Regions from separate parts of the Streptomyces sp. NPDC104307 genome, predicted to be linked through region 4. Evidence: riboswitches for the same ligand, from Rfam matches in the RefSeq annotation. Region 4 holds a riboswitch; each other region holds the start of a gene.
The links. A riboswitch is a leader RNA that binds a small molecule or an ion and turns the genes downstream of it on or off. The one in region 4 is predicted to bind cobalamin.
Positions count from the first base shown of each region.

Region 1: it holds a riboswitch for cobalamin, as region 4 does, so the genes downstream of both, cobN (cobaltochelatase subunit CobN) here and ACZ601_RS04945 (FecCD family ABC transporter permease) in region 4, are expected to answer to the same signal.
Region 2: it holds a riboswitch for cobalamin, as region 4 does, so the genes downstream of both, ACZ601_RS28730 (ribonucleoside-diphosphate reductase subunit alpha) here and ACZ601_RS04945 (FecCD family ABC transporter permease) in region 4, are expected to answer to the same signal.
Region 3: it holds a riboswitch for cobalamin, as region 4 does, so the genes downstream of both, metE (5-methyltetrahydropteroyltriglutamate--homocysteine S-methyltransferase) here and ACZ601_RS04945 (FecCD family ABC transporter permease) in region 4, are expected to answer to the same signal.

Region 1 covers NZ_JBVJMU010000010.1:25,759-31,533, forward strand. The annotation lists gene cobN (cobaltochelatase subunit CobN) at 1-3,125, opposite strand, end outside; cobalamin riboswitch at 3,198-3,349, opposite strand; gene cobG (precorrin-3B synthase) at 3,397-4,758, shown strand; gene ACZ601_RS24090 (precorrin-8X methylmutase) at 4,883-5,509, shown strand; gene cobJ (precorrin-3B C(17)-methyltransferase) at 5,512-5,775, shown strand, end outside.
Region 2 covers NZ_JBVJMU010000014.1:78,854-84,628, reverse strand. The annotation lists gene ACZ601_RS28745 (DUF3311 domain-containing protein) at 1-100, shown strand, start outside; gene mctP (monocarboxylate uptake permease MctP) at 97-1,725, shown strand; gene ACZ601_RS28735 (GNAT family N-acetyltransferase) at 1,838-2,350, shown strand; cobalamin riboswitch at 2,405-2,527, shown strand; gene ACZ601_RS28730 (ribonucleoside-diphosphate reductase subunit alpha) at 2,668-5,064, shown strand; gene ACZ601_RS28725 (ribonucleotide-diphosphate reductase subunit beta) at 5,064-5,775, shown strand, end outside.
Region 3 covers NZ_JBVJMU010000005.1:438,767-444,541, forward strand. The annotation lists gene ACZ601_RS17020 (ABC transporter ATP-binding protein) at 1-931, shown strand, start outside; gene ACZ601_RS17025 (ECF transporter S component family protein) at 928-1,755, shown strand; gene metE (5-methyltetrahydropteroyltriglutamate--homocysteine S-methyltransferase) at 1,786-4,104, opposite strand; cobalamin riboswitch at 4,268-4,484, opposite strand; gene ACZ601_RS17035 (FUSC family protein) at 4,793-5,775, shown strand, end outside.
Region 4 covers NZ_JBVJMU010000001.1:1,213,659-1,219,433, reverse strand. The annotation lists gene ACZ601_RS04955 (TetR/AcrR family transcriptional regulator) at 3-596, opposite strand; gene ACZ601_RS04950 (MFS transporter) at 654-1,970, opposite strand; cobalamin riboswitch at 2,213-2,358, shown strand; gene ACZ601_RS04945 (FecCD family ABC transporter permease) at 2,461-3,570, shown strand; gene ACZ601_RS04940 (ABC transporter ATP-binding protein) at 3,570-4,352, shown strand; gene ACZ601_RS04935 (ABC transporter substrate-binding protein) at 4,368-5,399, shown strand; partial or broken gene ACZ601_RS04930 (hypothetical protein) at 5,519-5,701, shown strand.

The DNA of each region.
Region 1 (5,775 bases), on a different contig from region 4:
TGGAAGTAGTCGTCCGAGTCCGCGATGTCGTGCTCGCGGGTGTCGGTGTTCTTGGCCGCGACCTCGATGCGCTTGTACGCCGTCTCCATCTCCTCGCGGGCCGGTCGTCCGTCGAGTTCGCGGCCGTAGGCGTAGCCGCCCCAGACGGTGTAGACCTCGGCCAGGTCCGCGTCGGTGCGCCAGTCCCGTGAGTCGATGAGCTGGAGCAGTCCGGCGCCGTAGGTGCCGGGGCGGGAGCCGAAGATACGGGTGGTGGCGCGGCGTTCGTCGCCGTGCGCGGCCAGGTCCGCCTGGGTGTGCGCCCGTACGTAGTTCTGCTCCGCGGGTTCCTCCAGCGAGGCCGCGAGGCGGACCGCGTCGTCCAGGAGGCCGATGGTGTGCGGGAACGCGTCGCGGAAGAAGCCGCTGATGCGGAGCGTCACATCGATGCGCGGGCGCCCCAGTTCGGCGGCCGGGACCGCCTCAAGCCCGGTGACCCGACGCGAGGCGTCGTCCCAGACCGGGCGGACGCCGAGCAGCGCGAAGGCCTCCGCGACATCGTCGCCGGCGGTACGCATCGCGCTGGTGCCCCACAGGGACAGGCCGACCGAGGTGGGCCAGTCGCCGTTGTCGGTCCGGTAGCGCTCCAGCAGGGAGTCGGCCAGCGCCTGTCCGGTCTCCCAGGCGAGACGGGAAGGCACCGCCTTGGGGTCGACGGAGTAGAAGTTGCGGCCGGTCGGCAGGACGTTGACCAGGCCGCGCAGCGGGGAGCCGGAAGGGCCTGCGGGGACGAAGCCGCCGTTCAGGGCGTGGACGCAGTGGTCGAGTTCGTCGGTGGTGGCCGCCAGCCGGGGCACGACCTCGCGGGCGGCGAAGTCGAGGATGTCGGCGACGGGCCCGGGGTGTCCGGCGGCGACGTCTGCGACGGCCTCCGGCGCCCACTGCGCGTCCTCCATCGCCTGGACCAGGGCGCGGGCCTGCTCCTCCACCTCGTCGGCGGTGGTGCGGGTGGCCGCCGACTCGTCGAGACCGAGCGCCTCGCGCAGGCCGGGCAGGGAGGTGGTGCCGCCCCAGATCTGGCGGGCCCGCAGGATCGCCAGGACCAGGTTGACCCGGTCGGCTCCGGCGGGCGCGCCGCCCAGGACGTGCAGGCCGTCGCGGATCTGCGCGTCCTTGATCTCACAGAGCCAGCCGTCGAGATGCATGATGAACTCGTCGAAGCCCTCGTCCTCCGGGCGGTCTTCGAGACCCAGGTCGTGGTCGAGCTTCGCGGCCTGGATCAGGGTCCAGATCTGGGCCCTGATGGCCGGGAGCTTCGCCGGGTCCATCGCCGCGATCTGGGCGTGCTCGTCCAGCAGCTGTTCCAGCCGGGCCACGTCGCCGTAGCTCTCGGCGCGGGCCATCGGCGGTACGAGGTGGTCCACCAGGGTGGCGTGGACGCGGCGCTTGGCCTGGGTGCCCTCGCCCGGGTCGTTGACCAGGAACGGGTAGACGAGCGGGAGGTCGCCAAGCGCCGCGTCGGGGCCGCACGCGGCGGAGAGCCCGGCGTTCTTCCCGGGCAGCCACTCCAGGTTGCCGTGCTTGCCGAGGTGGATCATCGCGTCGGCGCCGAAGCCGTTGTCGTCCGCGGCGGCGGCGATCCAGCGGTAGGCGGCCAGGTAGTGGTGCGAGGGCGGCAGGTCGGGGTCGTGGTAGATCGCGATCGGGTTCTCGCCGAAGCCGCGCGGCGGCTGGATGAGGATGAGCAGATTGCCCCGGCGCAGGGCGGCGAGGACGATGTCGCCCTCGGGATTGCGCGAGCGGTCCACGAACATCTCGCCCGGAGCGGGGCCCCAGTGCTCCTCGACGGCCTCGCGGAGTTCAGCCGGCAGCGTCGCGTACCAGCGCCGGTAGTCGGCGGCCGGGATGCGGACCGGGTTGCGGGCCAGCTGCTCTTCCGTGAGCCACTCCTGGTCGTGGCCGCCCGCCTCGATCAGCGCGTAGATCAGCTCGTCCCCGTCACCGGAGGCGAGGCCCGGCACCTCCTCGTCACCGAAGTCGTACCCCTCGGCGCGGAGCCGGCGCAGCAGGGCGACGGCGCTCGCCGGGGTGTCGAGTCCGACGGCGTTGCCGATCCGGGAGTGCTTGGTCGGGTACGCGGACAGCACGAGCGCGAGGCGCTTGTCTGCGTTCGGGATGTGGCGGAGCCGCGCGTGGCGCACGGCGGTCCCGGCGACCCGGGCGGCGCGCTCGGCATCGGCCACGTAGGCCGGCAGGCCGTCCTCGTCGATCTCCTTGAACGAGAACGGGACGGTGATCAGGCGGCCGTCGAACTCGGGGACGGCGATCTGGCTCGCGGCGTCCAGCGGCGAGACGCCCTCGTCGTTGTCCTCCCAGTCGGACCGCGAACCGGTGAGGCAGAGCGCCTGGAGGATGGGCACGTCGAGGCCGGTGAGGGCGCCGGCGTCCCAGGACTCGTCGTCACCGCCGGCCGACGCCTCCGCAGGCCGGGTTCCGCCCGCGGCGAGCACCGTGGTCACGATCGCGTCGGCGGCCCGCAGGGCGTCGATCAGCTCGGGCTCCGGTGTGCGCAGCGAGGCGACGAACAGCGGCAGGGCGCGGCCGCCCGCGTCCTCGACGGCGCCGCACAGGGCGTCGATGAACGCGGTGTTGCCGCTCATGTGGTGGGCGCGGTAGTAGAGCACCGCGATGGTGGGGCCGTCCGTCGCGCGGGGCGTGCGCTCCAGCGGTCCCCAGGAGGGCGCCGGGGCGGGCGGTTCGAAGCCGTGGCCGGTGAGCAGGACGGTGTCGGAGAGGAAGCGGGCGAGCTGCTCCAGGTTGCCGGGGCCGCCGTGTGCCAGATAGGCGTGGGCCTCCGCGGCGATGCCGATCGGGACGGTGGAGGCGGCCATCAGCTGGGCGTCGGGGGCCTGTTCGCCGGTGAGGACGACGACGGGGCGGCCGGTGGCCAGCACCTGGTCGAGGCCGTCCTGCCAGGCGCGGACCCCGCCGAGGAGGCGTACGACGACCAGCTCTGTGCCGTCCAGGAGCTGCGGGAGGTCCTGGAGCGGGAGCCGGGAGGGGTTCGCGTAGCGGTAGGCGACCGGGCCGTCACAGGCGCGGGCGCTGAGCAGGTCGGTGTCTGACGTCGACAGGAGCAGGATCATGCGGCGTCTGGCCTTCCTCGGGGTATCCACGCCCCGGGCGGTGTCGGAATGGGACTCCCCTGCTCGGACGGGCCGAGTGGCACGGGGAAGGGAGTTCCTGACTCACCCGGCCGGTGCGGCCGGGATCACAGTGGCGGGACCGCGCCGGAATCGCACCGGGCTTCCTCCCCTGTCGCCGTCTGTGGCGACTACGGACCGCAAGGCCCGTCGCTAGGCATAGTAAGGGGCGGTCAAGAACTGGGAGGCATACGGATCTGATGAGATGGTCGGTATGCTCGCCGCCATGCCCCCGCCAGCCACTTTGCCCGTGCCCACAGGAGCCGCGCCGGTCCGTGACCGCGGTGACGCCTGCCCCGGCACGCTGCGGTTGCACCGGGCGGACGACGGTGCGCTGGCCCGGGTCCGGATCCCCGGGGGGGTACTGAGCGCGGCGCAGGCCGACGTGGTGCGGGAGTTGGCGGAGCGGCTCGGCGATGGTGAGCTGCATCTCACTTCGCGCGGCAATGTGCAGCTGCGCGGTCTGCCGCCGGACTGCGGCGGCGAACTGGCCTCCCGCATGGGTGAGTCGGGGCTGCTGCCCTCCGAGCGCCACGAGCGCGTCCGCAACATCGTGGCCTCCCCGCTGTCCGGGCTCGACGGCCGGGGGCAGCGGGACATCCGCCCGTGGCTGTCCGCGTTGGACGAGCTGGTGTGCGCGAGTGACCTGACGACCGAGCTGTCGGGCCGGTTCCTGTTCGCGCTCGACGACGGCCGCGGCGATGTGGACGCGCTCGGCGCCGATGTGACGCTGCTGGCGCGGGCCGACGGGGACGCGGCTCTGCGGATCGGCCCGGCCGAATCCGTGCTGCGGATACCCGGTGCGCACGCTCCCGCTGCCGCGCTGATCGCCGCCGAGACCTTCCTGGACACCGCGCGCGGCTCCGGCGTCTGGCGGGTGACGGATCTGCGCGCGGACGTCGGGATCCTCCTGGACCAGGTGGTCCGGCGGTTGCGCCAGGCCGGAATCCGCGCCACGCGCACTGCCGGACCCGTACACCCCGCGCAGCCCGCGGCTCCCGCTCCCGCTCCCGGCATCGTGGACGGACCGCACGAGACGGTCGCGCTGTGCGTCGGCGTACCCCTGGGCCGCGTCGGCGCGGAACAGTGGCGGGCGCTGACCCGCGCCGCCCGGCAAGGGGAGGGTGGCGGCGGCGAACTGCGGCTGACCCCCTGGCGCGGCGTCGTCGTACCGGGCGTGGAGCGCGCACGGGCCGCAGAGGCACTGGACGCTCTGGGGACCGCCGGCCTGATCACCGGGCCCCGCTCCCCCTGGACCGGAGTGGGGGCCTGCATCGGGCGCCCCGGCTGCGCCAAGTCCCTCGCCGATGTCCGGGCCGGGGCGACAGCGGCCCTGGGGCCCGTGGGCGCGCTGCCGGTGTACTGGTCGGGGTGCGAACGCCGGTGCGGCCATCCGCGGGGCGCGTGGGTCGATGTCGTCGCCGCCCCGGACGGCTACCGGGTCTCCCTGGTGCGCGACGGTGAACGGCACGCCCCGCAGCCCGTCGCCGACAGCCCGGCCGCTCTAGCGGCAGCCGTGGCCTCGGCCCGGGGCGGCCTGGACGAGCAGCGCCCCGCCCCGTGCCCCGGCACCTGACCTTTCCCACCGGCCGACCGCTCCCGGACCCGACCGACCCATTCCACGCCCGACTTCCATGCCCGACTTCCATGCCCGACTTCCATGCCCGACTTCCATGCCCGATGAAGAGAGCGACAGCACTGTGCACCAGTACGAGAAGGACGGACCGGCCATCTATCGCCAGTCCTTCGCCACGATCCGCGCGGAGGCCGATCTGTCGGGACTGCCCGCCGATGTGAGCCAGGTGGCGGTCCGGATGATCCACGCCTGCGGCATGGTCGACCTCGTACGCGATCTGGCCTTCACCCCGGACGTGGTGTCCCGTGCCCGTGAGGCGCTGCGGGCCGGCGCGCCCATCCTGTGCGACGTGGCCATGGTCGCCAGCGGGGTCACCCGCAAGCGGCTGCCCGCCGGCAACGAGGTCGTGTGCACCCTGTCGGACCCAGCGGTGCCCGGTCTCGCGGCGGAACTCGGCACCACCCGCAGCGCGGCCGCCCTGGAGCTGTGGCGCGATCGGCTGGACGGCGCGGTCGTCGCCGTCGGCAACGCGCCCACCGCCCTGTTCCGGCTGCTCGAACTCATCGAGGAGGGCGCGCCGCGCCCCGCCGCCGTCATCGGTGTGCCGGTCGGCTTCATCGGCGCGGCCGAGTCCAAGGACGCCCTGGCCGCACACGCGTCCGGGCTCGACCATCTGATCGTGCGCGGCCGGCGGGGCGGCAGCGCCATGGCGGCCGCCGCCCTCAACGCGATCGCCAGCGAGGAAGAGTAAGCGTGAGCGAGCAGAAGAACGGCCGGCTGTACGGAGTCGGGCTCGGCCCCGGCGATCCGGCCCTGATGACCGTACGCGCCGTGCAGGTCATCGCCGAGGCCGATGTCGTCGCCTATCACAGCGCCCGGCACGGACGGTCGATCGCCCGGTCCATCGCGGCCGGACACATCCGCCCCGACCACATCGAAGAGGCCCTGGTCTACCCCGTCACGACGGAGACCACGGACCACCCGGGCGGCTACCGGGGCGCGCTGGACGACTTCTAC
Region 2 (5,775 bases), on a different contig from region 4:
CCAGATGCTCTGGGTGCTCATCTCGACCGCACTCACGATGATCGCGTACAAGCTGTGGCAGCGTGACCAGCGCGCGCGCAAGGGGGGTGCGTCCGCATGAAGGACGGCGTGAACGGCATCGCGCTCGGTGTCTTCATCTTCTTCTTCCTGGCCGTCACGGTCGTCGGCTTCATGGCCGCCCGCTGGCGCAAGGCGGAGAACGAGGCCAGCCTCGACGAATGGGGCCTGGGAGGACGGTCCTTCGGTACCTGGGTCACCTGGTTCCTGCTCGGCGGCGACCTCTACACCGCGTACACCTTCGTCGCCGTGCCCGCGGCGATCTACGCGGCCGGCGCGGCCGGCTTCTTCGCGGTGCCCTACACCATCCTGGTGTACCCGCTGATCTTCACCTTCCTGCCGCGCCTGTGGTCGGTCTCGCACAAGCACGGCTACGTCACCACCTCGGACTTCGTCCGCGGCCGGTTCGGCTCCAAGGGGCTGTCGCTGGCCGTCGCGGTCACCGGCATCCTCGCCACCATGCCGTACATCGCGCTCCAGCTCGTCGGCATCCAGGCGGTGCTGGACGTGATGGGCGTCGGCGGCGGCGAGGACACCAACTGGTTCGTCAAGGACCTGCCGCTGCTGATCGCGTTCGCGGTGCTCGCCGCGTACACGTACTCCTCGGGGCTGCGCGCGCCCGCGCTGATCGCGTTCGTCAAGGACGGGCTGATCTACCTGGTCATCGCCGTGGCGATCATCTACATCCCGATCAAGCTCGGCGGCTTCCACGACATCTTCGCCGCCGCGCAGGAGAAGTTCAACGGCCCGCCGGGCGGTAAGCCGACCGGTGCGCTCGCGCCCGGCGTGGACGGCCAGTGGGGTTACGCCACACTGGCGTTGGGCTCGGCGCTGGCGCTCTTCATGTACCCGCACTCGATCACGGCGACGCTCTCCAGCCGCAGCCGCAACGTGATCCGCCGCAACACCACGATCCTGCCGCTGTACTCGCTGATGCTGGGCCTGCTCGCGCTGCTCGGCTTCATGGCGATCGCCGCCGGGGTCAAGGTGGACAACGGCCAGCTGGCGATCCCGCAGCTGTTCGAGGACATGTTCCCCGACTGGTTCGCGGGCGTGGCGTTCGCCGCCATCGGCATCGGCGCCCTGGTCCCCGCGGCGATCATGTCGATCGCGGCGGCGAACCTCTTCACCCGGAACATCTACAAGGACTTCCTGAAGCCCGACGCGACGCCCGAGCAGGAGACCAAGGTCTCCAAGCTGGTCTCGCTGCTGGTGAAGGTCGGCGCGCTCGCCTTCGTCCTCACCATGGACAAGACGGTCGCGATCAACTTCCAGCTGCTCGGCGGCATCTGGATCCTCCAGACGATGCCCGCCCTGGTCGGCGGACTGTTCACCCGCTGGTTCCACCGCTGGGCGCTGCTCGCTGGCTGGGCGGTCGGCATGGTCTACGGGACGGCCGCCGCCTACGGGGTCGCCAGTCCCACCCAGGCGCACTTCGGCGGGTCTTCCAAGGAGATCCCGGGCATCGGTGAGATCGGCTACATCGGCCTGACGGCGTTCGTACTGAACATCGTGGTGACCGTCGTCCTCACCTTCGTCCTGAACGCCCTGAAGGCGCCTGCCGGACTCGACGAGACCTCTCCCGGCGACTACACCGCGGACGCGGGCGACCCGGGCGTGAAGACGGAGCTCCCGCCGGCCACGGCCGGTGCGCCCGGCGGTCACTGACCACGGCGCCACGGGCCGCCGCACCCCCAGCACGTGGGGTGCGGCGGCCCGTTCGCACGTCCGGCGAAAACCCCGTGCCGTCGCCGCCCGGAGGTGCGGCAGACTTCCGTGCATGGACATAACCATCAGGCCGATCGAGCCCGCCGAGTACGCCGCCCTAGGCGAGATCACCGCCGAGGCCTATCTCGGGGACGGGCTGCTGGACTACGGCGCCGACGACCCGTACCTGGTACAGCTGCGCGACGTCCCCCGGCGGGCCGAGGAGGCCGAGGTGCTCGTCGCGACGGACGCCCGGGGCCGCGTCCTCGGCGGGGTCACCTACGCGCCGCCGGGCAACCGCTGGGCCGATATCGCGACGCCGGACGAGGCCGAGTTCCGGATGCTCGCGGTCTCCCGGGAGGCCCGCGGGGCCGGGGCGGGCGAGGCGCTCGTCCGGGCCTGCATCGACCGCGCACGGGCCACCGCGGGGGTCACCGGAATCGTCCTCTCGACGCAGCCGGCCATGCGCGGGGCCCATAGGATCTACGGGCGCCTCGGCTTCGTCCGGACCCCGGAAAGGGACTGGTATCCGATCGAGGGGCTCTCGCTGCTGACGTACCGACTGGAGTTCCCGGCGGTCTCCTGATCGGCCACGCGACACAACATGTGGGGGCTGCCTCATCGGGCGGCCCCCACATGTATGCTCGTGCTCGCTGTCGCCGCAGGGAAATCCGGTGCGAATCCGGAACTGTCCCGCAACGGTGTGATCGGTGTGCTTTTGCGCACCCCGAGTCCGAGGACCTGCCGACAGCGCGTCCGGCTCGACCGAACCGGACGCCCAGACGTCCGGGCCTCGTGGATGGGCCGGTGGACGCCGCACGGAGTGCTGCCCGAACGGGCCCCGCTCCGCCCGGCTGCCCCCGCTCCCCCGTCGGCCCAGAGCCGAGCGAGGGAGAGCACCACGTGACCATCGCGCCAGCCGATCCGGTTTCAGCGGCCGAATCAACGGGAACCACGAGCGACGGACCGGGCACCGCACTGCTGCGGACCCTCACCGCCCTCACCGCGGATCTGCCCGACACCGACCCCGGACGCGTCGCCGCCGCCGCGCTGCGCGGCCGCAACGCCCGGTCGGACGAGGCCGAGCTGCGCTCGCTGGCCACAGAGGCGGCCGCCGGCCTGATCTCCGAGGACCCCGCCTACTCCCGGCTCGCCGCCCGGCTGCTCACCCGCTCCATCGCGGACGAGGCGGCCGGGCAGGGCTCGACGTCCTTCTCCGCCTCGGTCGCCGTCGGACACCGCGAGGGCCTGATCGCGGACCGCACCGCCGAGTTCGTGACGCTGCACGCGGCCGCCCTGGACGCCCTGGTGGGACAGGCGCTCACCGACGGCGCCGACGACCGCTTCGGCTACTTCGGACTGCGCACCCTGCACAGCCGCTACCTGCTGCGCCACCCGATCACCCGCCAGGTCGTCGAGACCCCCCAGCACTTCATGCTGCGGGTGGCCGCCGGGCTCGCGGAGGACAACTCGGAGCACGCGCTGGACGAGGTCGCGGCCCTGTACCGGCTGATGAGCCGGCTGGACTACCTGCCCTCCTCCCCCACCCTCTTCAACTCCGGTACCCGGCACCCGCAGATGTCCTCCTGCTATCTGCTGGACTCGCCGCTGGACGAGCTGGACTCGATCTACGACCGCTACCACCAGGTGGCGCGCCTCTCCAAGCACGCGGGCGGCATCGGCCTCTCGTACTCCCGCATCAGGGCCCGAGGTTCGCTGATCCGGGGCACCAACGGGCACTCCAACGGCATCGTCCCGTTCCTGAAGACGCTCGACGCCTCCGTCGCGGCGGTCAACCAGGGCGGCCGGCGCAAGGGCGCCGCCGCCGTCTACCTGGAGACCTGGCACGCGGACATCGAGGAGTTCCTGGAGCTGCGCGACAACACGGGCGAGGACCAGCGGCGCACGCACAACCTGAACCTGGCGCACTGGATCCCGGACGAGTTCATGCGCCGGGTCGACGCGGACTCCACCTGGTCGCTGTTCTCCCCGGCCGATGTGCCCGAGCTGGTGGACCTGTGGGGCGACGCGTTCGACGCCGCCTACCGGGCGGCAGAGGCCAAGGGCCTGGCCCGCAAGACCATGCCGGCCCGTGAGCTGTACGGCCGGATGATGCGGACCCTCGCCCAGACCGGCCAGGGCTGGATGACGTTCAAGGACGCCTCCAACCGGACCGCGAACCAGACCGCGGAGCCCGGCCGCGTCGTGCACTCCTCGAACCTGTGCACGGAGATCCTTGAGGTCACCGACGACGGCGAGACGGCCGTCTGCAACCTCGGTTCGGTCAACCTCGGCGCGTTCGTCGACGGCGGCACGATCGACTGGGAGCGGCTCGACGCCACCGTGCGCACCGCCGTGACCTTCCTGGACCGGGTCGTGGACATCAACTTCTACCCGACCGAGCAGGCCGGGCGCTCCAACGCCCGCTGGCGGCCGGTGGGCCTGGGCGCGATGGGCCTCCAGGACGTCTTCTTCCAGCTGCGGCTGCCCTTCGACTCCGCAGAGGCCCGCGCGCTCTCCACGAAGATCTCCGAGCGGATCATGCTCGCGGCCTACGAGGCGTCCTGCGATCTCGCCGAGCGGTCGGGCCCCCTCCCCGCCTGGTCCGAGACGCGTGCCGCACGCGGCGTGCTGCACCCCGACCACTACGACACCGAGCTGAACTGGCCGGAGCGCTGGGACGCGCTGCGCGCCCGGGTCGCGAAGACCGGCATGCGGAACTCGCTGCTCCTGGCCATCGCGCCGACCGCAACGATCGCGTCCATCGCGGGCGTGTACGAGTGCATCGAGCCGCAGGTCTCCAACCTCTTCAAGCGCGAGACGCTCAGCGGTGAGTTCCTCCAGGTCAACGCCTACCTGGTGGACGAGCTGAAGCGGCTCGGCGTGTGGGACGCGCGGACCCGCGAGGCGCTGCGTGAGGCCAGCGGCTCCGTGCAGGGCTTCGCCTGGATCCCCGAGGACGTGCGGGCGCTGTACCGCACGGCGTGGGAGATCCCGCAGCGCGGACTGATCGACATGGCGGCGGCCCGTACGCCGTTCCTGGACCAGAGCCAGTCGCTGAACCTGTTCCTGGAGACGCCGACGATCGGCAAGCTCTCCTCGATGTACGCGTACGCCTGGAAGCAGGGGCTGAAGACGACGTACTACCTGCGCTCGCGCCCGGCGACCCGGATCGCCCGTGCGGCGTCCGGGCAGGTCGCGGCCGCCGCCCCCATTCCCGTACAGCAGGCGGCCGCGCCCGACGCGGACGCGATCGCCTGCTCCCTCGAAAACCCCGAGTCCTGCGAGGCCTGCCAGTAATGAGCACCAACGACCACAAGAACCTGCTCGACCCGGGCTTCGAACTGACCCTGCGGCCCATGCGCTACCCGGACTTCTACGAGCGCTACCGGGACGCGATCAAGAACACCTGGACGGTGGAGGAGGTCGACCTGCACTCCGACGTCGCCGACCTCGCCAAGCTGTCGCCGGGCGAGCAGCACATGATCGGTCGGCTCGTCGCGTTCTTCGCGACCGGTGACTCGATCGTCTCCAACAACCTCGTGCTGACGCTGTACAAGCACATCAACTCCCCGGAGGCGCGGCTGTACCTGTCGCGGCAGCTCTTCGAGGAGGCCGTGCACGTCCAGTTCTATCTGACGCTGCTGGACACCTATCTGCCCGACCCGGACGACCGGGCGGCGGCCTTCGACGCGGTCGAGGAGATTCCGTCGATCCGCGAGAAGGCGCAGTTCTGCTTCAAGTGGATGGACTCGGTCGAGAAGATCGACCGGCTGGAGTCGAAGGCCGACCGCCGCCGCTTCCTGCTGAACCTGATCTGCTTCGCGGCGTGCATCGAGGGGCTGTTCTTCTACGGCGCGTTCGCCTACGTGTACTGGTTCCGTTCGCGCGGTCTGCTGCACGGCCTCGCCACGGGCACCAACTGGGTCTTCCGTGACGAGACCATGCACATGAACTTCGCGTTCGAGGTCGTGGACACCGTCCGCAAGGAGGAGCCGGAGCTCTTCGACG
Region 3 (5,775 bases), on a different contig from region 4:
CGCCGGCTGGCACCCGCTGCCGCTGTCCGTCCGCGACGCGCGCCGGGCCGCCGCCCCGCTCAGGACCGAGCTGGCCGACGCCACGCCCGCCCCGGTGCGCCCGGCTCCCGCAGCCGACGCCCCGCGACTGCTGACCGCCCGCGGAGTCACCGTCAGCTATCACGGCGTCGCTGCCGTCCGCGAGGTCGGCCTCGAACTGCGGAGCGGCGAGATCACCGCACTGATGGGGCGCAACGGCTCCGGAAAGTCCTCCCTGCTCTGGGCGTTGCAGGGGTCCGGTCCGCGAAGGGCCGGCACGGTCCGCGTCACACAAGGCGGCTCGGCGCACGACCCGCACGCACTGCCCGCGGCCCACGCGCGCCGCCTGGTCGGCCTCGTCCCGCAGACACCCGCCGATCTGCTCTATCTGGAGAGCGTCAAGCAGGAACTCTCCCAGGCTGACAGCGAGTCGGCGGACGGAGGCACGAACCCGGGTGCGCGGGAGATCCTCGACCGGCTGGCGCCGGGCATCGACGACGCGACCCACCCCCGCGACCTGTCCGAGGGGCAGAAACTGGCTCTCGTCCTCGCGATCCAGCTCGCCGCGACACCTCAGGTGCTGCTCCTCGACGAACCGACGCGCGGCCTGGACTACCGGGCGAAGGCGGAACTGACCCGGATCGTCGCCGCACTCGCGGCGGAGGGCCGTGCGGTCGTCATCTCCACCCACGACGTGGAGTTCGTGGCCCGGACCGCCGACCGGGTCGTGGTGATGGCCGAGGGCGACATCGTCGCGGACGGCCCCACCCCCGAAGTCATCGTCGCCTCACCGGTGTTCGCACCGCAGACCGCGAAGATCCTGGCACCGCTGCCGTTCCTCACCGTCGACCAGGTGGCCTCGGCACTCGCGCCGGCCGGCCCCGCGCCCCGCGACGGCGAGGACCAGGCATGAGCACGACCGCCGCGACGGCCATCCGGCTCAACACCCGTGTCTCACTGGTCATCGCGCTGGCCGCGTTCCTCGGCGTGGTGGCCTTCTTCTGGCCCTTCGTCGTCGCACCCGGAAAGTTCGGCTCGAACTACGCCCCGCCCCTGATCTTCGGCGTCCTGCTCGTCCTCGTGCTCTGCGTGGTGCTCTCCGAGATCGCCGAGGGCGGCATCAGCTCCAAGGCCCTGGCCATGCTCGGCGTCCTCTCCGCCGTCAACGCGGCGCTGCGCCCGCTGGGCGCCGGAACCGCCGGCATCGAGACGGTCTTCTTCGTCCTGGTCCTGGCCGGACGCGTCTACGGGCCGGGCTTCGGCTTCACCCTCGGCTGCACCTCACTCTTCACCTCCGCCCTGATCACGGGCGGTGTCGGGCCGTGGATGCCGTACCAGATGTTCGGCTGCGCCTTCGTGGGCATGCTCGCCGGCTTTCTGCCCCGGGCCACCGGCCGCCGCGAGGTCCTGATGCTCGCCACCTACGGTTCGGTCTCCGGCTACCTCTTCGGCTTCCTGCTCAACCTGTCCTTCTGGCCCTTCTCCCTGGACCCGAACAGCTCCCTCGCCTACCTTCCCGGGCTGCCGTTCACCGAGCAGTGGCACCGCTACCTCGCCTTCGACCTCGCCACCTCCCTCGGCTGGGACACCGGCCGGGCCGTCACCAACTTCGTCTGCATCACGCTGGCCGGCCCGGCGGTACTCACCACGTTCCGCCGGGCCGCCCGACGCGCCCGCTTCCAGGCCCCGGTCCGCTTCACGCCCGCCGGACCGGACGACTCGGGGCGGCGCCCGTAACCTCCGGCCGCCGCCCCGAGTCCTTCGCGATCAGGAGGCGGGCAGCTCGCCGCGGACGGTGCGGGCCGCGGCGACCAGGTTCTCCAGGGACGCCCTGGTCTCGGGCCAGCCGCGGGTCTTCAGGCCGCAGTCCGGATTGACCCACAGGCGCTCGGCGGGGATGGCCTTCAGCCCCTTGCGGAGCAGGGCCGCGGCCTCGTCGGCGTCGGGTACGCGCGGTGAGTGGATGTCGTACACGCCGGGACCGGCCTCGCGCGGGTATCCGTGCGCGGCGAGTTCGCGGGCGACCTGCATGTGCGAGCGGGCGGCCTCCAGGCTGATGACGTCGGCGTCCAGGTCGTCGATGGCCTGGACGATGTCACCGAACTCCGCGTAGCACATGTGGGTGTGGATCTGGGTGTCCGGCCGTACCCCGCTGGTGGTCAGGCGGAACGACTCGGTGGCCCATTCCAGGTACCCGGCGTGGTCGGCGGCGCGCAGCGGGAGTGTCTCGCGCAGCGCGGGCTCGTCGACCTGGATGACCGAAGCACCCCCCGCCTCCAGGTCGTCGACCTCGTCGCGCAGGGCGAGGGCGACCTGGCGTGCGGTGTCGCCGAGCGGCTGGTCGTCACGGACGAAGGACCAGGCCAGCATGGTCACCGGCCCGGTGAGCATGCCCTTGACCGGACGCCCGGTGAGCGACTGGGCGTACGAGGTCCAGCGCACCGTCATCGGCTCCGGGCGGGAGATGTCGCCCGCGAGGACCGGCGGGCGGACGTAACGCGTGCCGTAGGACTGGACCCAGCCGTGCTGGGTGGCCAGGTAGCCGGTGAGCTGCTCGGCGAAGTACTGCACCATGTCGTTGCGTTCGGGCTCACCGTGCACCAGGACGTCGATGCCGGTCTTCTCCTGGAAGGCGATGACCTCACCGATCTCGGCCTTGATCCGTTCCTCGTAGCCGGCCGTGTCGATCCGTCCCGCGCGCAGGTCGGCGCGGGCCGTGCGCAGTTCGCTCGTCTGCGGGAACGAGCCGATGGTCGTCGTCGGCAGCAGCGGCAGCCCGAGGTGGGCCCGCTGGGCGGCGGCGCGCTCGGTGTACGGCTGGGAGCGGCGGCCGTCGGCGTCGGTGATGGCCGAGGTCCTGGCCCGGACGGCGGGGTCACGGGTGATCGGGGAGCCGGTGCGGGACGCGAGGTCGGCGCGGTTGGCGGCGATCTCGGCGGTGATCGCTCCGGTGCCCAGGGTCAGTCCCTTCGCGAGCGTGACGATCTCGGCGGTCTTCTGCTCGGCGAAGGCGAGCCAGCGCAGGATCTGCGGGTCGATGTCCCGCTCCGGCGCCGTGTCGAGCGGGACGTGCAGCAGGGAACAGGACGCGGCCACGTCGACCCGGTCCGCGAGGCCGAGGAGGGTGGCGAGGGTGGCGAGGGACTTCTCGTAGTCGTTGATCCAGATGTTACGGCCGTTCACGACACCCGCGACGAGGCGCTTGCCGGGAAGCCCGCCGGCGGCGGCGAGGTCTTCGAGGTTGGCGGCGGCGGCATCGGTGAAGTCCAGTGCCAGACCCTCGACCGGGGCCTTCGCCAGAACCGGGAGCGCCTCACCGAGCCGCCCGAAGTAGGAGGCGACGAGCAGCCTGGGCCGGTCGGTGAGGCCGCCGAGGTCGCGGTAGGCGCGGGCGGCGGCGTTCAGCTCGGCCGGGGTGCGGTCCTGGACCAGGGCGGGTTCGTCGATCTGTACCCACTCCGCGCCGGCGGCACGCAGATCCGCGAGCACCTCCGCGTACACCGGCAGCAGCCGGTCCAGCAGGGTGAGCGGCTCGAAGCCGGCCGCCACCCCCGGGGCGGGCTTGGCCAGCAGGAGGTAGCTGACAGGGCCGACGAGGACCGGCCGGGCGGTGTGCCCGAGTGCGACGGCTTCCCTGAGCTCGGTGACCTGCTTGGTGGAGTCGGCGGTGAAGACGGTGTCAGGACCGAGCTCGGGGACGAGGTAGTGGTAGTTCGTGTCGAACCACTTGGTCATCTCCAGCGGCGCCACGTCCTGGGTGCCGCGAGCCATCGCGAAGTACCCGTCGAGCGCGTCGGCGGCGACGGCCGCACGGTGCCGTTGCGGGACCGCGCCGACCATGACACTGGTGTCCAGGACGTGGTCGTAGTACGAGAAATCGCCGGTCGGGACCTCATGGACGCCGGCATCCGCCAGCCGCTTCCAGTTGGACCGGCGCAGTTCCGCCGCCGTCTCCCGGAGGGCTTCCGCGCTGACGCGGCCCTTCCAGTACCCCTCGACGGCCTTCTTCAGTTCCCGGTTCGGGCCCTGTCGGGGGTAGCCGTGGACGGTGGCTCGTGCTGCCGCGGCTGCGGGCTTGGGTGTCACGGAAATCTCCTTCGCGAGACGACTCCTGAACATCCCGGAGACGGGACACGGACGCGAAGGGATGACGGACCTGACGGATATCGCACACGCCTCGGCGCGGATTCTCCGTCTGGTATGCACGCCGACCCGCCCACGAGGTCACCGGGATAACCGCGTCCGAGGGTTCGGGTGCGGGCAACGGGCAGGTCTTCGGACTCGCGGGCACGTCTGCCGGGGGCAGACTCCTACTGGCCGTCGCTTCCCGGATCCGAACGGATCCAGTGCGTATGACGGCGGTCGTTCCCACTTACCGCTGCGGGGCAGTCCCGGATTCACACCGGGTTCCCTCTTGCGACGCGTCTGCCTGGCGGACAGGGCGAACCAGCTGCACCGGCCAGCCTAGGGGGTGGACCGTCGCAGCGGCGCCGCTGTTCACATTCCGGGATCCGGAAGGGGACGGAGACGTTGCCATGAGTGCCGCGTTCCTCCTCCTGTGCCGACTGTCCTCAGGCTGGTCCGTTGGCTCTGCCGTGGTCGGGCGAGGTGGGGCATGAGTGGGCCATTGGCTCATTGGAGTGGGTCTGAGTTGAACCATTAGCCCCCCAGGTGTTGAGATGGAGGCATCAATGGCGCTGCAGGTCCCTCAGGGATCTCTGTGGCGCCTTTCTCATGTCTGCGCTGGTGTCATGCGCGAAAGGGGCGAGGCGACTTGCTGAAGAGGGCGTTCGTCGCACACGACCCCGGGCGGATCCGGCTGCGGTTCGCGTCCCGGGCCGTGCTCGGCATCGGGCTCGCCGTCGCCCTGTGCGGGGCGGCGGGGCACTCGCTGGTGGCGGCCATCACGGGGGGCCTGGCCGCGCTGCTCGCCCTGTTCACAGTGACCGACCCGACGGTGCGCGGGCAGGCCACGACGACCGCGCTGCTCCCCGTCGTCGGCCTCCCGGTGCTCACGCTCGCCGCCGTGCTGCACGACGTACCCGTCGCCCGCGACCTGGCGTTCCTCGCCGTCGTGGGGGCCGGGGTGTACGCGCGGCGGTGGGGGCCGCGCGGGCACTCGCTGGGCGTGTTCGCCTTCATGGCCTACTTCTCCGCCCAGTTCCTGCACACCGTGCCCGGCCAGCTGCCCGAGCTGTACGCGGCGGTGCTGCTGTCGCTCCTCGCGTCGTCCCTGGTGCGGTTCGGGGCGTGGTGCTACGAGCGCCGGATCACGGCCCCGGCGACGGTCGGCCTTCCCGCGGGAGCGACGGGGCTGCGGCGCATCACGACGCGGCAGGCCGTACAGGCGACCCTGGGCGCGGGATTCGCGCTCGCGGTGGGCCAGCTGCTCTCCGACCAGCGCTGGTACTGGGCGGTCGGCGCCACCTGGTGGGTGTTCGTGGCCACGACCTCTCGCGGCGAGACCGTGGTGCGCGGGTTCAGGCGATTCCTGGGGACCGTGCTCGGCATCGGGCTGGGCTTCGCCGTGGCCGTGCCGCTGCACCACGAGCCGGTCGTGGCCGCCGTCGTCGTCGCGGTGGGCGTGTTCGGGATCTTCTACACCGCCGCCGTCTCCTACACCTGGATGATGCTGGCCGTCACCGTGATGGCCAGCATGCTGTACGGGCTGCTCGGCGTGCTCGACGCGGGACTTCTGGTGCTCCGGGTCACCGAGACGGGGGCCGGTGCGCTCGGCGCCGTACTCGCGGTGCTGTT
Region 4 (5,775 bases):
GTTCATGCCTCGGCGGGTGCGCCCGTGGCCGCCGCGATCAGGGCGGTCGCCGCGGCACGGGTGGCCGCGGCCACGCCGGAGCCGTGGTCCATCAGGGCGGAGATGCCGGCGCCGTCGTAGAGGATCTGGAGCTGGTGGCCCAGGGCGTCGGGGTCGGCGGCGCCCGCCTCGGTGGCGAGGCGGGTGAAGAGTCCGCGCATCCAGCCGCGGAAGCTGTCCGCCGCTTCCTGGACCAGTCCGCCGGGGCTGGCCTCCGCGCCGACGCGGATGAACGCGCAGCCGTGGAAGTCGGGCCGGTCGAACTGCCGTCCCTGGGAATCGAAGACCGCGAGCATCTGCTCGCGGGGCGTGTCGTGCTCCGCGACGGCCCGGGTGATCCGCTCTGCGGTGGCCGCGTGCCGGGTGTCCAGGTAGGCCCGGACGAGCTGCTCCTTGCCGCCGAAGGTGTTGTACAGCGACGCCTTGGCCACGCCCGCGTGCTCGATGACCCGGTCGATTCCGACGCTCTGCACGCCCTCGGCGTAGAACAGTTCGTCGGCGGCGGCGAGCAGGCGCTCGCGCGCCGACGGCTTCGCGGTGCTCCGGACACTCGCCATGGCGGTCACTCCTTCAGACAGATCTGTCTACATTATGCCCCGGCCCGGGGCCACCCCTCAGGCGCTGCCGCCGATCCGCTCGCCCGGCAGGACCGCCGCCCCGTCCCGGCCGCCGCGCACCAGCCCGAGCAGCGCGAACGCCGCGAGGACGATCACGGCGACGCCGTACTCCTGCGCGGTGGCGGCGAGTCCGCCCGCGTGGACGACGAGGAACCCGGCGATCACGGTGGGCACGCCCATCCCCAGGTAGGAGATGACGAAGAGCAGGGACAGCACCCCGGAACTCTCGTGCGGCCGGGCCAGCGGCATGACCGTACGGATGCCGCCCTGGAACCCGCTGCCGAAGCCGACGCCCGCGAGGGCGGTGCCGGCGAAGAAGCCGGTGGGGGAGGAGCCGCGGATCGAGGCGAGGGTGAGGGCCACCCCGGCGATCAGCGCGAGGATGCCGGTGAGCATCACCGTCCGGGTCGCCGCCTTGCGCAGGACCAGTACGGAGACGGCGGCCACCCCGGCGAGCACGAACAGGCTCAGCCCGCCCAGGACTTCGGACCCGGAACCGGTCAGCCGGCGCGCGAGGGACGGGCCCAGCGACCCGTACAGCCCGGCCAGCGCCCAGACGGCGAACAGCACCGGTGCGGCCACCAGCATCGGGCGGCGTACGGCGCGCGGCAGCTTGATCTCCGGGGCCAGGCTCGCCAGTGCCCCCGGCTTGCGGGTCACCGTCTCCGCCATCAGCGCGACGGCGACGGCCTGGACGACGAAGACCGCCAGCAGCCCCAGGTAGACCAGGTGCGTGGGGGCGGGCAGGAACTGGACGACGAGTCCGGAGACCAGCGCGCCGGTCGCCGTGCCGATGCCCGGGGCTACCGCGTTGGTGATCGTGCCGCGCGGCCGGTCGATGTCCATCATTCCCGCACCGATCGCGCCGAGCGCCGCGCCGGTCGACAGGCCCTGCACGATCCGGGCGGCCATCAGCGCCGGCACGCCGTCGGCGGTGGTGAACACGACCATCGAGAGGGCCTGCGCCGCCAGCGCGGCCAGCAGCACCGGCCGCCTGCCGACATGGTCGGAGAGCTTGCCCATGGTGAGCAGCCCGAGCAGCACGGCCACCGCGTAGACGCCGAAGACCACGGTCGTGGTGATCGGGTCGAAGCCCCATTCCGCCTGGTAGACCGCGTAGAGCGGAGTCGGTGCGCTGGAGGCCGCCAGGAACGAGATGGTGATCGAGGCGAGTACGTACAGCGCCACGTTCGGCGGCAGCCGCCGGCCCCGAGTGGATATGGCGGCGGGTATGGCAACGGATCCGGGGCCGGCGGGCGCCGCGTCCGATGCGCGGGCCGGTTTGGATATCGGGACGACCGAGGGATTCGTCATGACCATTCCCGTCCAGAGCATTGAGTAGACCTGTCTGTCTAGTTTCTTCAAAGAGGCTAGACAGACAGGTCTACTCAGGTCAAACGCGGTCGCGCACCGGCAGCCGCCAGTCCGAGCAGCAGACCGGGGTGGCCGTGCTCCGTCGCCCGTGTGGTGCTCCCGTCAGGGGCTTCTCCGGGTCGGGTCGGGGGCCGTTCAGGGGTGCTCGGGGGGTACTCCGGGGCGCCCGGGGCTCAGGGGCGAAAAGGAGGGCGCCGTGCCGTACCCGTAAGCTGATCACGCCCCGCGGGGGAAGTCCGGTCGAATTCCGGCGCTGACCCGCAACGGTAGGCGGAGCCCTCCTGATGGCTCCGCGAGCCCGATTACCCGCGGTGGTGAAGGCTCCTGTCAATTCGCCGTGGACTGCGAGAGGTGCTGCACAGGGCGCCTCGCGTCCGGGCCGCTCCTTCGATCGTGCAGGTGCACGGCCTGAGGTGAAAGCGATCCGACCGTGGTCACTCCCCTCGAACGCATACCCGCCCCGCCCTCGCGCGCGGCGCGCGCCGGTGGCGGGCCCGCCCCTCCCCGCCGCGTACCCCTGCCCCTGCTGGTGATCACGCTGTGTGTCCTGCTGCCGCTCTCCCTCGTCTGCGGCGCCGGAATCGGTGCCTCGGGGCTCTCCTGGGGAGAGGTGTCGCGCTACCTGTGGGCCGGCCTGACGGGACAGCGGATCGCTCCCGGCGAAGTCGCCGGATACACCATCGTGTGGGAGCTGCGCTTTCCACGAGCCGTGCTGGCCGCGGTCGTCGGAGCCGGACTGTCCGCGATCGGCGTCGCGGTCCAGGCCATGGTCCGCAACGCCCTGGCCGACCCGTTCGTCCTCGGCATCTCCTCCGGCGCCGCCGTCGGCGCGAACGCCGTACTCATCTTCGGGATCTTCGGCGCATTCGGTGTCTGGGCGCTGTCCACGGCGGCGTTCGTCGCCGCGCTCCTCGCGATGATGCTCGTATACGCGGTCGCCGGCACCGCGCGCGGACTGACCCCGCTGCGCCTGGTCCTGACGGGCACGGCCATGTACTACGGCTTCTCGGCCATCACGACGTTCATGGTGTTCGCCGCGGAACGGGGCGAGGCCGCCCGCTCCGCGATGATGTGGATGCTGGGCAGCCTCGGGGGCGCCACCTGGTCCTCCGTACCGATCGCCGCGGGCGCCACCATCGGCGGCCTCGCCCACCTCTGGTGGTCGGCGCGCCGGCTCAACGCCCTGGCGATGGGCGACGAGACCGCAGCCGCCCTGGGAGTGGACGCGGGCAGGCTGCGCAAGGAACTGTTCCTGGTCTCCGCAGCGGTCACCGGGGCACTGGTCGCGGTGAGCGGCGCGATCGGCTTCGTCGGGCTGATGGTCCCGCACGCCGCACGCATGCTGGTCGGCGCGGATCACCGCCGTCTGCTGGCCGTCGCACCGCTCGCGGGCGCCGTCCTGCTGATCTGGGTGGACATCCTCTCGCGCGTGCTGCTCGCCCCGGCCGAACTGCCGCTCGGCGTGCTGACCGCGATGATCGGCGTGCCGTGCTTCATCCTGCTCATGCGCCGCCGCTCCTACACCTTCGGGGGTGCGTGATGCGGATCGACATCGACGCGCTGACGGTCGAGATCGCCGGCGCGCGGCTGGTGGAGGACGTCACGCTGCGAGCGGGCGACGCTCAGCTCGTCGGCCTGGTGGGGCCCAACGGCAGCGGGAAGTCAACGCTGTTGCGCTGCGTCTACCGGGCGCTGAACCCCGCCACCGGAACCGTCCGGATCGGCGGCGAGGACCTGCACGCCCTGAGTCCGCGGGAGAGCGCCCGTCGGCTGGCCGCGCTTCCCCAGGAGTCGAGTCACGAGTTCGACTTCACCGTCGCCGAGATCGTGGCGATGGGAAGGATGCCGCACCAGGGACCGACGGCGCGCATGTCGGAGGAGGACCGGCGCACCTGTGAGGCGGCGCTGGCGGAGGTCGGGGCAGGCCACCTGGCCGACCGGGGCTTCCTGACCCTGTCCGGAGGCGAGAAGCAGCGGGTCCTGATCGCCCGCGCCATGGCGCAGCAGCCACGCGCGCTGGTGCTCGACGAGCCCACCAACCACCTGGACATCGCCCAGCAGCTGGAGGTACTGGCCCTGGTGCGTGCCAGCGGACTGACCGTGCTCACGGCGTTGCACGACCTCAATCTCGCCGCGCTCCACTGCGACGTCCTCCATGTCATCGACCGCGGCCGGATCGTCGCCTCGGGCGCCCCGCACGACGTACTCACCCCTGAACTGCTGGCCGAGGTCTTCGGCGTCCGGGCGCACCGCGTACCGCACCCGGAGACCGGCGCCGTACAGCTGATCTTCGACCGTCTCCTCCCCGTCGCCCGTTCCTAAGGAAGCACTGCCACCATGCCCAGCCCGATACGTCCTGCCGCAATCGGCCTCGCCCTCACCGCTGTCCTGGCCCTCAGTGGCTGCGGCGCCGAGATCACCCCACAGGACGGGAACGACGACAAGAGCGCACCCGCCGCCGGGGGCCACTACCCCGTGACCGTCGAGAACTGCGGTGAGAGGAAGACCTACGAGAAGGCCCCGCAGCGCGTGGTCACCAACGACGTCGGAATCACCGAGATCATGTTCGCCCTGGATCTCGAAGACCATATGGCGGGCTATGTGATGCCCGACGACAAGGGCGATCTGACATCCGTCCCCTGGAAGGGCGGCTACAAGAAGACCACCTGGCTGTCCAAGAAGACGATCAACAAGGAACTCGTCCTCGGCGCACGCGCCGACCTGGTCTTCGCGGGCTGGAACTACGGCTTCAACGAAGGGGACGGATTCACCCCGGCCGCCCTGAAGAAGGTGGGCGTCGACTCCTACCTGCTGAGCGAGTCGTGCCGCAACGGGCAGGGGAAGGCGCGAGGGGTGATGCCGCCGCTCGACGCGCTCTACACCGACCTCCGGAACCTGGGGAAGATCTTCGACGTCGAGAAGCGTGCCGAATCCCTGATCGCACGGTTCCGGAAGGAGGTCGCCCAGGCGCAGGCGACCGCCCTGAAGGGCGCCGACCGGCCGAGGGTGTTCCTCTACGACGACGGCCGCGACAAGCCGCTGACCTCGGGTGCCTACGCCGGACCGCACGACATCATCACCAGGGCCGGCGGCGACCACGTCATGAAGGACCTCAAGGACACCTGGACGACGGTGGGCTGGGAGACCGTCGTCGAGCGGGACCCCGAGGTGATCGTCATCAACAACTACGGGGACACCAGCGCGGAGCAGAAGCGGAAGTTCCTGGAGTCCTATCCGCCACTGGCCAATGTGTCGGCGATCAAGAACGACCGCATCGTGGTCCTCGACTACGTGGACCTCGTCGAGAGCCCGCGCAACCCGGCGGCCATCACCTCACTCGCGGCGGCTCTGCGGAAGGCCCGGAGCTGACCTGCGTCCGACCTGGGACAGCCCTGAGGTCTGCTTCCCGGCACCGCCGGCCCCGCCACCAGGGGCCGGCGGCCTACCCGTTCAACGGCGATCTCCCGGACTGCGACGGTCCGCCCCCGGTGACGGGCGAGGTGCGGGTACTGAAGACGGACGCCGATTCCGGTGCACCGCCGGCAGGCGCGGACTTCGAGCTGTGGCGGGAGACCAACGGGGTCGACGGCCTCCAGACCTCGGGCACGGACCCGGACACCCTGGTGACGACGTGTACGACCCCGTCATCGGGAGTCTGCGCGGAGACGACCGCGGTGGGCACGTACTACTGGCGCGAGACCGAAGCACCCGACGGCTACGAACTCCCCGACCCCGACGTGTTCGG